Regions from separate parts of the Kitasatospora sp. NPDC004799 genome, predicted to be linked through region 3. Evidence: riboswitches for the same ligand, from Rfam matches in the RefSeq annotation. Region 3 holds a riboswitch; each other region holds the start of a gene.
The links. A riboswitch is a leader RNA that binds a small molecule or an ion and turns the genes downstream of it on or off. The one in region 3 is predicted to bind S-adenosylmethionine.

Region 1 (4,270 bases), on a different contig from region 3:
GCGCAGCCGTGCACGCCGCAACCCTCCGCGCGGGACGCCAAGCGGCTTCCGGTGAGCGGGTGATTGCGTCGACCGCCGCTGAATGTATCCGGATCGACGCCCTCTGCAACAGGGTCAGCCACCGGTAATTCCGCCGGCGTATCAAGGGACAGGACGGGCCGAATCGGAATAATCTCGGCATTCCACGCCGGACATAGCGGACGAATTACCCAAATGTCCGCGGGAATTCTGACATCTGCCTGACATGTTTCCGTGGCCGCTCCCGGCGGCCGGACGCCCCCGGATCGAACGCGGAGGGTCGAACGCGGCGGGGCCGAAAAGAAAACCCTGTTCCCAGCCGAGCCACACTCTACTCCGACTCGACCCGGAAATATTCCCGCCGAAATGCAGGCGGTCGCCCGCGCATACGGAGAGCCGAATTCCGTACGCGTGGGCGACCGCTGGTTCCCGTGGCGGCTCAGCAGCCGCCGGCCACCGCCGGGATGATCGAGACGCTGGCGCCGTCCTTGATCTCGGTCGCCAGGCCCTCGGCGAACCGCACGTCGTCGTCGTTCACGTAGACGTTCACGAAGCGGCGCAGCTTGCCGGTGTCGTCCAGGATGCGGGCCGAGATGCCGGCGTGGTTCTTCTCCAGGTCGGCGATGACCTCGGCCAGGGTGGCCCCCTCGGCGGTCACCTCTGCGGCGCCGCCGGTGTAGGTGCGCAGGATGGTGGGAATGCGGACGTTGGCGCTCATGACTCTCCTTGCGGGGGCGGGTGGTTCAGGCGGACGCGAGGCCGGCGGCGCGGAACGAGTCCAGCGTCGGGCGGATGACGGTGGTCATCCCGGCGTCGGAGACGGCGTCCAGGGTCTTCAGGCCGTCGCCGGTGTTGATCGCGACGGTCTCCTTGGCCGGGTCCAGCTGCCCGGTCTCGACCAGCTTCTTGAGCACGCCGACGGTCACCCCGCCCGCGGTCTCGGCGAAGACGCCCTCGGTCCGCGCCAGCAGCCGGATCGCCGCCACGACCTCGGCGTCCGTGACGTCCTCGACCGCGCCACCGGTCCGGCGGGCGATGTCCAGCACGTACGGGCCGTCGGCGGGGTTGCCGATCGCCAGCGACTTGGCGATGGTGTTCGGCTTGACCGGCTTGATCACGTCCCGGCCGGCCTTGAACGCGGCCGACACCGGCGAGCAGCCCTCGGCCTGGGCGCCGAAGACCTTGTACGGCCGGTCCTCGACCAGGCCGAGCCTGATCAGCTCCTGCAGACCCTTGTCGATCTTCGTCAGCTGCGAGCCCGAGGCGATCGGGATCACGATCTGCTCCGGCAGCCGCCAGCCGAGCTGCTCGCAGATCTCGTACGCCAGCGTCTTGGAGCCCTCGCCGTAGTACGGCCGCAGGTTCACGTTGACGAAGCCCCAGCCCTCGCCGGCCGGGTCGCCGATCAGCTCCGAGCAGAAGCGGTTCACGTCGTCGTAGTTGCCCTCGATGCCGACCAGTTCGCCGCCGTACACCCCGGCCATGACGACCTTGCCCTGCTCCAGGTCGTGCGGGATGAACACGCAGGACCGGAACCCTGCGCGGGCCGCCGCCGCCCCCACCGCGCCGGCCAGGTTGCCGGTGGAGGAGCAGGACAGCGTGGTGTACCCGAACGCCCGGGCCGCCTCGATCGCGCACGCGACCACCCGGTCCTTGAACGAGTGGGTCGGGTTCCCGGAGTCGTCCTTGATGTGCAGCTGGGCGGTGAAACCGAGCTCGCGGCCCAGGTTGTCCGCCTTCACCAGCGGGGTCCACCCCGGGTTCAGGTTGGGCTTCGACGCCACGTCGGCCGGAACCGGCAGCAGCGGCGCGTACCGCCAGATGGAGGCCGGGCCGGCCTCGATCCGCTTGCGCAGCTCCTCGGCGCCCTCGCTGCCGAACTCGTAGGCGATCTCCAGCGGGCCGAAGCACTCCAGGCACGCGAAGCTGGGGCCGAGCGGGAAGCGGGTGCCGCACTCGCGACAGGACAGCGCGGCGGCGGGGCCGAGGTCGACGGGTGGGGGTCCCCCCGGCCGAAGGCTGGGGGAGGGTGCGGCGGTGTCGATAGCCATGATGGCGAGGCCTCTCTCCTCATCTTCCCCGTGTCGCGGTCGCGACACGGGCCGGAATTGGCACCTGTCCCGCCGGGGCCTGTCGACGACAGCCGCGCGAGAAGGTTGCCGGGACGTCAACGGGCCGTTCCCTCAGTCCCTCTGGATGAGCTTGTGAAATTGTGGTGGTGCGTGGGCGGCGACCCCGGCGTGCAAAGGTCCGACCGCTGTACGAAGACTGTATCCGAAGGCGTCAATCCTGAACGGGACCGTCCGCCAAGCGAGATGACACGTCCCACCGACCCCGCCGAGGAGACCTCCGTGCCCGCCGAACCGACCCCCGAGCTCCTCCCGCAGGCGGCGTCCTGGCTGCGCCGCCGCTCCTGGAGCGCGGCCGACCGGCCGGTCCGCACCCTCCTCGACGCCAAGGAGCGCACCGGCCGCACCGTCAGCGTGGTCCTCCCCGCCCTGGACGAGGAGGCCACCGTCGGCGACATCGTCCGCACCATCCGCCGCGAGCTGATGGAGGGCCTCCCGCTCGTCGACGAACTCGTCGTCGTGGACTCCGGCTCCACCGACGCCACCGCCGCCGTCGCCGCCGAGGCCGGCGCCCGGGTGGAGCACCGCGACCTGATCCTCCCCCGCCTGCCCGCCGTCCCGGGCAAGGGCGAGGTGCTCTGGCGCTCCCTGCTGGTGACCCACGGCGACATCGTCTGCTTCGTCGACGCCGACCTGCGCGAGTTCGACCCGGCCTTCGTCTCCGGCATCGTCGGCCCGCTGCTGACCGACGAGTCCATCCAGCTGGTCAAGGCCATGTACGACCGCCCGCTGGAGTCGGAGGGCGCCGTCCTGCCCGCCGGCGGCGGCCGGGTCACCGAACTCGTCGCCCGCCCACTCCTGAACCTCCACTGGCCGGAACTCGCCGGTTTCGTCCAGCCCCTCGGCGGCGAGTACGCGGCCCGCCGCTCACTGCTCGAACGGCTGCCCTTCCCCACCGGCTACGGCGTCGAACTCGGCCTGCTGGTCGACGCCCTGGAGCTGGCCGGCCTGGACGCCCTGGCCCAGGTGGACGTCGGCGTCCGGCACCACCGCCACCAGGACGGCCAGGCGCTCGGCCGGATGGCCGCCACCATCTACCGGACCGCCCTGGAACGCCTCGACCGCACCCACCGGCTCAAGGCCTCCGCCGACCTCGTCCACCCCCACCTCACCCAGTTCACCCGCGACCCGGAAACCCGCGCGTTCGCCGCGCACACCCACCCCGTGACCGCCCTGGAGCGCCCCCCGATGCACACCGTCCCCGAGTACGCGACCCGCCACTGAACGTTTGCCGCCCCACCACCCCGGCAACATCCCAACCATGGGCGATCTCACGACCAACCGTTCGAGCGCGACCGGCACCGCCCCCGTCCTGGTCGCCTCCAACCGGGGACCGGTGTCCTTCGGCACCGCCGAGGACGGCACGCTGACCCTGCGCCGGGGCGGCGGCGGCCTGGTCTCCGGCCTCTCGGCCATCGAGGACCCGAACGCCGTCTGGGTCTGCGCCGCCCTCAACGACGCCGACCGCAGAGCCGCCGCCGAGGCGCCCCACGGCCGCCTCGACCTGGCCGGCCACGAGGTCGGCGGCCAGGCCGTACGGATGCTGGACATCGACCCCCGGACCTTCGCCCGGGCCTACAACGGCGTCGCCAACTCCACCCTCTGGTTCGTCCACCACCTGCTCTACGCGACCCCCACCGCGCCCGCCTTCGACGCCGGCTTCCGCACCGAGTGGGCCGCCTACCAGGCCTACAACCGGGCGTTCGCCGAGGCCCTGGCCGCCGAAGCCGCCCCGGACGCCGCCGTCCTGGTCCAGGACTACCACCTGTCCCTGACCCCGGCCCTGCTCCGCGAGGCCCGCCCCGACCTGCGGATCGGCCACTTCTCGCACACCCCCTGGGCCCCGCCCGAGTACTACCGGCTGCTGCCCGACGACGTCGCCCGGGCCGTCCTCACCGGCATCCTGGGCGCCGACCGGGCCGGCTTCCTCACCGAACGCTGGGCCCGCGCCTTCGCCGCCTGCTGCGCGGACCTCCTCGGCGCCGCCGTCGACCACGACGCGCTCACCGTCACCCTCGACGGCCGCACCACCCAGCTGGGCGTCCACGCCCTCGGCGCCGACGCCGACTTCCTGCGCGAGCGCGCCCACCGCCCCGACGTCGACGAACGCCTGGCCGCCCTGC
Region 2 (4,270 bases), on a different contig from region 3:
GAGCAGCACCGCCCCGTCCCCGCCGGCCTGCGCCAGCGCCCAGCGGAGGGCCCCGGCGACGATCGGGTCCGACTCGCCCAGCACGGCCTCGACCAGCGCCTCCACCGGGACCGGGACGTCCTCGCCGGCGGACAGGGCCGCGCGCTGCCGCGTCCCCGGGCTCTTCGACTCCAGGGCCTGGAGCAGCGAGACGACCTGCAGGGCCTCCTCCCAGCCGGCGGGTTCCGCGGCGTCGAGCCGCCGCAGCCGGGTGAGCAGCTCGGTCTCCGCCGCGATCCGCTCGCGGGTCCGGCGGATCAGGTCCTCGACGAGTTCGGCGGGCGCGAAACCGGGGTCGTCGAGCGCCCGCCCGACGTCGCGCAGCGAGAGGCCGAGCGAGCGCAGGCTCTCGATGTGGAGGATCCGCCGGATGTCCTCCTCCGAGTACCGCCGGTAGCCGGAGCCGGTACGCCCCGTCGGCCGCACCAGTCCGAGCGATTCGTAGTGCCGGAGCATGCGGGCGCTGACCCCGGACCGCCGCGCGACGTCGCCGATCAACACTGCCTACCGTCCCTCCTGGCCGCCCCCGCCGAGGGCCACCGTGCGCTTCGCCTCCTCGATCGCGAACTCGAATCCGGCGTCCGGGTCCTGCCACAGCCGTTCCGTGGCGAGCGCGTGCGCGCGCACCCGGGGGTCGCGGTCCGTCGTCGCGGCGGACAGCGTCGGCAGCACCGCCTCCCCGAGCGCGATCAGCGCCCGGCTGAGGCTCAGTTGGGTCTCGCGTCCGCCGCGTCCGAGCTGAGCGGCCAAGACTACGGCCAACTCGCGCTCGCCACCCTCGGGCACCAGCACGACGGCGGTCCGCCAGGCGGCGCGGGCCACCTCCTCGTCGGCGTCGGCCAGCAGCGCCGGGGTGATCGCCGGCCAGGCCCGCCGGTCGCCGATCTTGGACAGCGTGTGCAGGGCCTGGCTCCGGGCCTGGGCCCGCTCCGAGCGGAGCTGGTCGATCAGCAGCGGCACCGTCTGCGCCGGGTCGTGCCGGGTGAGCGCCCAGGTGAGCATCTCGCGCACGTAGAACTCGGGCTCGACGGCGCACCGCTCGACGAGCCCGCCGACGAACCCCGGGCGCGGGCCGGTGCCGACGGCCAGCGCCGCCTGCAGGCGCACCGAGGAGTCCCCGTGCGCCAGCCCGCGCAGCGCCCGCGCCGTCTCCGTCTCCGTCTCCGCCTCCGTTTCCCCGACCGCAGCCGTGGCCGTGTGCGTGGCCGTGTGCGTGGCCGTGCCTTCTTCCGTCCTGGTCATCGGGACCACCTCCTCGGCCAGAGTGAAAGGGTTGACACCGTGACAAGGTCAAGCGGATCCGGGCCCGCGGCCCACGGCGGCGGGATGCGGAGTCCGGTCTTACCGTGAGAGACGGGGCTCCGCCGCCGCGGGCGCACGACCGCCCCCGCGCCGCCCGGAGCACCTCTCCCCGTCTCCCCGTCTCCCCGTGTCCGCGAGGCGGCCGCCACCGAAGGAGCCCGTGTCATGGCCAGTAGTGCTACCGGGGCCGGCCCCACCGTCCGGGGCCCCCAGCGGTACCCCCATGCGAGTGGGTGGACCATCTTCGCCGGGGTCATGCTGATCTCCGCCGGCATGATGGCGGTGTTCCAGGGGGCCGCCGCCGTCCGCAAGGACGGTCTGCTGATCGTCACCCGCAGCTACGTGTACTCGATGAACACCGAGGGGTGGGGGTGGATCCACCTCATCCTCGGGATCGTCGTGGTCGTGGCCGGTGTGGCGGTCTTCAGCGGTGCCTTCTGGGCCCGGGCGGTCGGGGTCGGCGTCGCCGTGCTGGGCATGCTCGCCAACTTCCTCTGGCTGCCCTACTACCCGCTGTGGGCGATCGTCCTGATCGCGATCGACGCCCTGGTCATCTGGGCGCTGTGCGTCGGGAAGGTGGTCAGGGAGGCCTGATCCGGAGCCCTGGGTGGTGGGGGGCTTGCCGACCGGCCCGGGAAGTCTTGTATCGTTCCTGGCGAATCATCCAGAGGGGTGGAGGGACCGGCCCTACGAAGCCCCGGCAACTCCCCGTTCGACCCGGCGTCCGAAGTACGCGCCGTGCCGTGCGGGGGCAGTGCCAACTCCGGCCTGTCGCCACTGTGGCGCGGGAAAGATGAGGAGACACGGTGCTCTCTGTGCTGTCCTTCGCCCGGGCGCTTCCCGCCCCGGCCCTTCCGCGTACCCGTCTCGTGCCCGGCGCAGGCAATCGGCCGACTTCCCCGGCCCGTCCTCGCTGACCACCCCCCCGGCTCCCCACCAGGAGCCGCCGGGAGCAGCGACGACCACCCGCTGCTCCCGGGCCCCGAGACTGGAGTACCCCACCCATGGAGAACACGAGCGGCGTCGGCGTGCTCGACAAGGTCACCTGGATCCTCGGCATCCTGGAGTCCGGCCCCGTCAGCCTGAGCGGCCTCGTCGCCGCCACCGGCATGGCCCGGCCCACCGCCCACCGGCTGGCCGTCGCACTCGAACACCACCGCCTGGTCAGCCGGGACGTGCAGGGCCGGTTCATGCTCGGCCCCCGGCTCGGCGAGCTCTCGGCGGCCGCCGGGGAGGACCGGCTGCTGGCCGCGGCCGGCTCGGTCCTCGCCCAGCTGCGGGACCTCACCGGCGAGAGCGCCCAGCTCTACCGCCGGCAGGGCGAGGTGCGGATCTGCGTGGCCTCCGCCGAACGCCTCTCGGGCCTGCGGGACACCGTTCCGGTGGGCATCACCCTCCCCATGAAGGTGGGCTCCGCCGCCCAGATCCTGCTCGCCTGGGAGGAGCCGGAGCGCCTCCACCGCGGGCTGCAGGGCGCCCGCTTCACCGCCACCGCCCTGAGCGGCGTACGGCGCCGGGGCTGGGCGCAGTCCGTCGGCGAGCGCGAGCTCGGGGTCGCCTCCGTCTCCGCGCCCGTCCGCGGCCAGTCCAACCGGGTGGTGGCCGCCGTCTCGGTCTCCGGCCCGATCGAGCGGCTCACCCGCCACCCCGGCGCCCAGCTCTCCCAGGCCGTGGTCGAGGCGGCGTACCGGCTCACCGAGGCGCTGCGCCACCCCTGACCGGGCGCCCACCCGGCTGCTGCCCGCCCGACTGCCGCCGTCCCCCGACCGCCGCCCGCCCGACCGCCGCCCCGGGGCCCACTGCCCCGAGACGGCGGTCGGCCCCGGGCGGTCGGCCCCGGTTCAGGTCCGGGGCAGCAGGACGGCGCGGCGCGGACGGGGTATCCGGCTGATCACCGCGCCGATCAGGGTGCCGATCGACACCCCGAAGACCGCCGACACCGCCGTCAGCACCGACTGCGCGCCGTTGCCGACCTCGATCTGCGCGGTGTGCAGCAGGCCGAAGGAGCCCGGCACCACGATCCAGAACGCCGGGAGGTAGAGCACCTGCCAGAGCGGACCGCCCGGCAGCCAGTGCACCAGGGTGGCGGCGGCCGCGGCGGTGACCGCCCCGGCCAGGCCGCCGACCGCCGCGCCGTGCGTCGACCCCACGGCCACCTGGACCGTGACGCTCACCGCGATTACCACGACGATCCACGGGACGGCCGAGGGCGGGGTGTTCACGTTCACCACTACGCCGGCCACCGCGAGCGCCAGCCCCAGCGCGATCACCCACCAGCTCGGCCGGGCGACCTGCACGTCCGCCAGCGCGGTGGCCGGCATGCCGGTCGCGGTCGCCGCCGCGGCCACCCCGGCGAGGAACAGCGCCAGCTGCACCGCACCGGAGACCAGCCGGGCGGTACCCGCGCTGGCCGCGCCCGCGGCGATCTCCGACAGCCCGGTGACGAGCAGTCCACCCGGCAGCAGGATCGCCAGCGTGGCGACGATGGTCCGCAGCGGGCCGTCCAGCAGGGACGCCCGGGCGAGCGAGAGGACCAGCAGGGCCACCAGGAACCCGGCCGTGACGGGCAGCAGCGGCCGCAGGTACGGCAGCCGCCGGGCGAGCACGGTCAGCCCCACGACGATCAGCGAGCCGAGTCCGGCCGCCAGCACGTTCGCCGCCACCGGTTGCAGGAAGAGGCAGACCCCCACCCCGACCGGCAGCGCCCCGAGGTCCGACACCCACGCGGGCCGGCGGGCCGGCGCCCGCCGGATCGCGTCCAGTTCGGCGAGCGCCCGCGGCCCGTCGAGCCCGCCCGCCCGCAGCCGGTGCACCAGGTGGAGGACGTCGGCGGTCTGCTCGAACCGCAGCGCGGCGCCGACCGGCTGGAACCGGGTGGCGTCGTCCGGCCCCAGCGCGACGAAGAGCCCGTTGGTCAGGGCGGCGACCC
Region 3 (4,270 bases):
CATTTCTGATGGTTCCTCGGAGGGGCCTGTGACCCCGTTGCCCAGCGCGTCGTTGCACGGTCGGAGCAGCCGTAGGAGGTAGGGGAGAGGGGCCCGGGTCGGCCGTACGGGTGGACCGGGCGGGTCCGGGTGACGGGCCGTCCTCCGGGCGGGTGAGTCCGGGGCGCGGCGGCTTGAGGAGGAACGTGCGCGAGGGGGACTCGGCGGAGGGTGATCCGGAGTAGCATCCGGATCAGGCGAACGTGGTCCGGATCACACTTGAGGGAGCAGGGCCCATGGCGTACACGACCGATGAGACGCTCACCGTCCTCGTCTACAGCGACGACCGCAACACCCGCGAGCAGGTGCTGACGGCGCTCGGCCGCCGGCCCGCCGAGGATCTTCCGGAACTCTCCTACCTGGAGTGCGCGACCACCCCCGCGGTGCTCAAGGCACTGGAGAAGGGGGGAGTGGACCTCTGCGTGCTGGACGGCGAGGCCGTGCCGGCCGGCGGGCTGGGGCTCGGGCGCCAGCTGAAGGACGAGATCTACGGCTGCCCGCCGGTGCTGGTGCTGATCGGCCGGCCGCAGGACTCCTGGCTCGCCGCCTGGAGCCGGGCCGACGCCGCGATCTCCCACCCGGTGGACCCGGTGGCGCTGGCCGAGGCGGCCGCCGTGCTGCTGCGGGCGCGGCTGGCGAAGCGGACCCCGGCCGTCCGCTGAAATCCGCCCCGGCAACTAGAAAAGACGGGGGTAGAAGCGACCGCTTCGCTCGATAGGCTGGCTCCATCCGTACGGACGTCCCCCCGGAGCGGGGAACCGACAAACAGCTGGAGTCAGCCATGGTGAACGTGAACCCTGCGAACGGCGGTAGCGACCCCGCGCAGGTGGTCCGCACCTGGCCGGACATCCTGGCGGCGCTGTTGCAGGGGGAGGACCTCGACCGCTCGGCCACCGCGTGGGCGATGGACCGGATCATGAGCGGCGAGGCGTCCCCCGTGCAGGTGGCCGGGTTCATGGTCGCGCTGCGGGCCAAGGGCGAGTCGGTCGAGGAGATCGCCGGGCTGGTCGACGCGATGTACGCGCACGCCGAGCCGCTGGACATCCCGGGACCGGCGGTGGACATCGTCGGCACCGGCGGGGACCGCGCGAAGACCGTCAACATCTCCACTATGTCGGCGATCGTCGCGGCGGCCGCCGGTGCCAAGGTGGTCAAGCACGGCAACCGGTCGGCCTCCTCCGCCAGTGGTTCCTCGGACGTGCTGGAGAAGCTCGGCGTGGCGCTGGACCTCTCCGCCCGGCGGGTCGCCGAGGTGGCCGAGGAGGTCGGGCTCACCTTCTGCTTCGCGGCGAAGTTCCACCCCTCGATGCGGCACGCCGCCACCGCGCGGCGCGACCTCGGGGTGCCGACCGCCTTCAACATCCTCGGCCCGCTGACCAACCCGGCCAAGGTCACCGCGCACGCGATCGGCTGTTTCGACACCCGGCTCGCCGGGCTGATCGCCGGGGTGCTGGCGCGGCGGGGCGCGACGGCGCTGGTCTTCCGCGGCGACGACGGGCTGGACGAGCTGACCATCACCACCACCTCGCAGGTGTGGCTGGTGCGCGACGGGGTGGTCACCGAGACCCGCTTCGACCCGCGGGACGTGGGCATCGAGCTGGTCGGCATCGAGGCGCTGCGCGGGGCGGACGCCTCGTACAACGCCGAGGTCGCCCGGCGGCTGCTGGCGGGGGAGCACGGGCCGGTGCGGGACGCCGTCCTGCTGAACACGGCGGCGGCGCTGGTCGCGCTGGACCTGGGCGACGCGCCGCTCACCGAGCAGCTGGCGGCCGGCATGGCGCGGGCCGCGCGGGCGATCGACTCCGGCGCCGCGCAGGACCTGCTGCGGCGCTGGTCGGAGGCCACCAGCCGGATCTGAGGCGGCAGTTGGGGAGCCCGCGCCGGTACGCCGGCGCGGGCTCCCGCACGTCAGGAGCGCCCGGAGGCGGCTGTGTCCAGATGGTGGATGGCCGTTTGACCGCCCGCTGGGCGCGGCCTAGAGTCTTCGCCAGGTCATGAGCGACAGCGCCAAGCCCCAGCTTGCTGTCCGGCAACCCTCCGTCCGTGGCGGGGTGCCCTGGGTGAGGACCGGGTCGACACGGCGAACCGTCCGTGCGACAAGCGCGGACGCCCGACGACTAGCACTCCCGGGGTCCCTTACCCCTTGAAGGAGTGCATCCTCATGTCCGCCCACCCGTCTCCCGCCACCACCCTTCTCCCGGCGAGCTCCGCGCGGCAGCCCGGTGCCGAACTCCGCGCCCCGCTCGCCGTCCTCGGCGCCGACGTCCAGGTCCCGCTCGCCAGCGGTGAGAAGGTCGGTTACGCGGCGCTCGACTACGCGGCCAGCTCGCCGGCGCTCCAGCGGGTGTGGGACGACGTCGCCGCCTACGCGCCGTACTACGGCAGTGTCCACCGCGGGGCCGGGTACCTCTCCCAGCTGTCCACCGACCTGTTCGAGCAGAGCCGCCGCACCGTCGGCGAGTTCCTCGACCTGCGCGAGGGCGACCAGGTGGTCTTCACCCGGGCCACCACCGACTCGCTCAACCTGCTGGCCGCCGCCGTTCCGGCCGGCACCCGGGTGTTCGCCTTCGAGACCGAGCACCACGCCTCGCTGCTGCCCTGGGCGCACGCCGGACTGGACGTCAGCTACCTGCGGGCGCCGCGCTCGCGGGCCGAGGCGGTGGCCGCGCTGGACGCCGCGCTCGCCGGGGCGCCCGAGGGCCCCAAGCTGCTCTGCGTCACCGGCGCCTCCAATGTGACCGGCGAGCTGTGGCCGGTCGCCGAGCTGACCGAGACCGCGCACCGGCACGGCGCCCGGGTGGTGCTGGACGCCGCCCAGCTGGCGCCGCACCACCGGGTCTCGGTGCGCGAGCTGGACGTCGACTGGGTCGCCTTCTCCGGCCACAAGATCTACGCGCCGTTCGGCGCCGGGGTGCTGGCCGGCCGGGCGGACTGGCTGGACGCGGCCGAGCCGTACCTGGCCGGCGGCGGGGCGACCCGGACGGTGGCCCGGGAGACCGACGGCTCGGTGGCCGTGCAGTGGCACACCGGCCCGGCCCGGCACGAGGCCGGCTCGCCGAACGTGATCGGCGCCTACGCGATCGCCTCGGCCTGCCGGGCGCTGACCGAGGCGGGCTTCGACGCGCTGGAGGCCCGGGAGCAGCAGCTGATCGCCCGCCTGACGGCCGGGCTGGCCGGGATCCCGGAGGTCAAGGTGCTGAACCTGTTCGGCGACGACTCCGCCCGGGTGGGCGTGCTGTCCTTCGTCGTCCGGGGCTGGAACAGCTCGCACTTCTCGGCCGCGCTCTCCGCCGAGTACGGCATCGGGGTGCGCGACGGCCTGTTCTGCGCCCACCCGCTGGTGCGCACGCTGCTCGGCGACGAGGAGGTCGCGCCTTCCGAGTGCGGCGCGCCGGAGCCCTCGCTGCCGGGCGAGCGCAGCCTGAACGCGATCCGGGTGAGCTTCGGCGCCGGGACGCCGGACGAGCACGTGGACCGCTTCCTCACCGCCGTCCGGGAGCTGGTCACGGACGGCGCGGCCTGGAACTACCGCAACGAGGGCGGGCGCTGCGTCGCCACCGTGCAGGTCGACCGGGGCCGGCGCGCCGAGGGCTGAGCGCTACTCGTCCAGGCCGAGGGCGAAGGCGGCCTCCAGGTCGTGCTGGGAGTAGGTGCGGAAGGCGATCTGGGTCTCGGTGTGGGCCACGCCCGGGACCTTGTTCAGCCGGCCCGGGATGACCTCGGCCAGGTCGTCGTGCCGGCGCACCCGCACCATCGCCACCAGGTTGTAGCCACCGGTCACCGAGTAGACCTCGCTCACGCCGTCGATGGCGGCGATGGACTCGGCGATCTCCGGGATGCGGTCGACACTGGTCTTGATCAGGACGATGGCGGTGATCACAGTTCGGGCTCCTTTGTGAGGTGCCGCCAGGGTATCGGGCGTCCGCCGGGTCGTCGCGGGGGGTGGCGGACGACGGTGCAGGCGTAGAGGAACCCGGCCGAGAAGCCGATCACGTGGACCAGGTACGCCACTCCGGGCCCGGCCGAGTGCACCGACCACCACTGCAGGACGAACCAGAGGCCGAGCACCAGCCAGGCGGGGAAGCGCAGCGGGAGGAAGAACAGCAGCGGGACGAGGGTGGTCACCCGCGCCCTGGGGTGGAGGCGCAGGTAGGCGCCGAGGGTGGCGGCGATCGCCCCGGAGGCCCCGATGAGCACCCGGGTGGAGTTCGGCGAGTGCGCCTCGGCGAGT

Region 1: another riboswitch for S-adenosylmethionine. It lies ahead of thrC (threonine synthase); the one in region 3 lies ahead of ABZW03_RS14345 (aminotransferase class V-fold PLP-dependent enzyme).
Region 2: another riboswitch for S-adenosylmethionine. It lies ahead of ABZW03_RS04905 (IclR family transcriptional regulator); the one in region 3 lies ahead of ABZW03_RS14345 (aminotransferase class V-fold PLP-dependent enzyme).

Annotation. Positions count from the first base shown of each region.
Region 1 is NZ_JBEXJK010000071.1:7,912-12,181, reverse strand. It holds gene ABZW03_RS12350 (ubiquitin-like small modifier protein 1) at 458-736, opposite strand; gene thrC (threonine synthase) at 762-2,069, opposite strand; SAM riboswitch class I at 2,086-2,221, opposite strand; gene ABZW03_RS12340 (glucosyl-3-phosphoglycerate synthase) at 2,334-3,371, shown strand; gene ABZW03_RS12335 (trehalose-6-phosphate synthase) at 3,409-4,270, shown strand, end outside.
Region 2 is NZ_JBEXJK010000020.1:12,572-16,841, forward strand. It holds gene ABZW03_RS04890 (MerR family transcriptional regulator) at 1-540, opposite strand, end outside; gene ABZW03_RS04895 (HEAT repeat domain-containing protein) at 544-1,281, opposite strand; gene ABZW03_RS04900 (hypothetical protein) at 1,507-1,935, shown strand; SAM riboswitch class I at 1,999-2,141, shown strand; gene ABZW03_RS04905 (IclR family transcriptional regulator) at 2,346-3,059, shown strand; gene ABZW03_RS04910 (threonine/serine exporter family protein) at 3,183-4,270, opposite strand, start outside.
Region 3 is NZ_JBEXJK010000089.1:13,581-17,850, forward strand. It holds gene ABZW03_RS14335 (hypothetical protein) at 276-701, shown strand; gene trpD (anthranilate phosphoribosyltransferase) at 821-1,897, shown strand; SAM riboswitch class IV at 2,030-2,148, shown strand; gene ABZW03_RS14345 (aminotransferase class V-fold PLP-dependent enzyme) at 2,201-3,634, shown strand; gene ABZW03_RS14350 (Lrp/AsnC ligand binding domain-containing protein) at 3,638-3,919, opposite strand; gene ABZW03_RS14355 (rhomboid family intramembrane serine protease) at 3,916-4,270, opposite strand, start outside.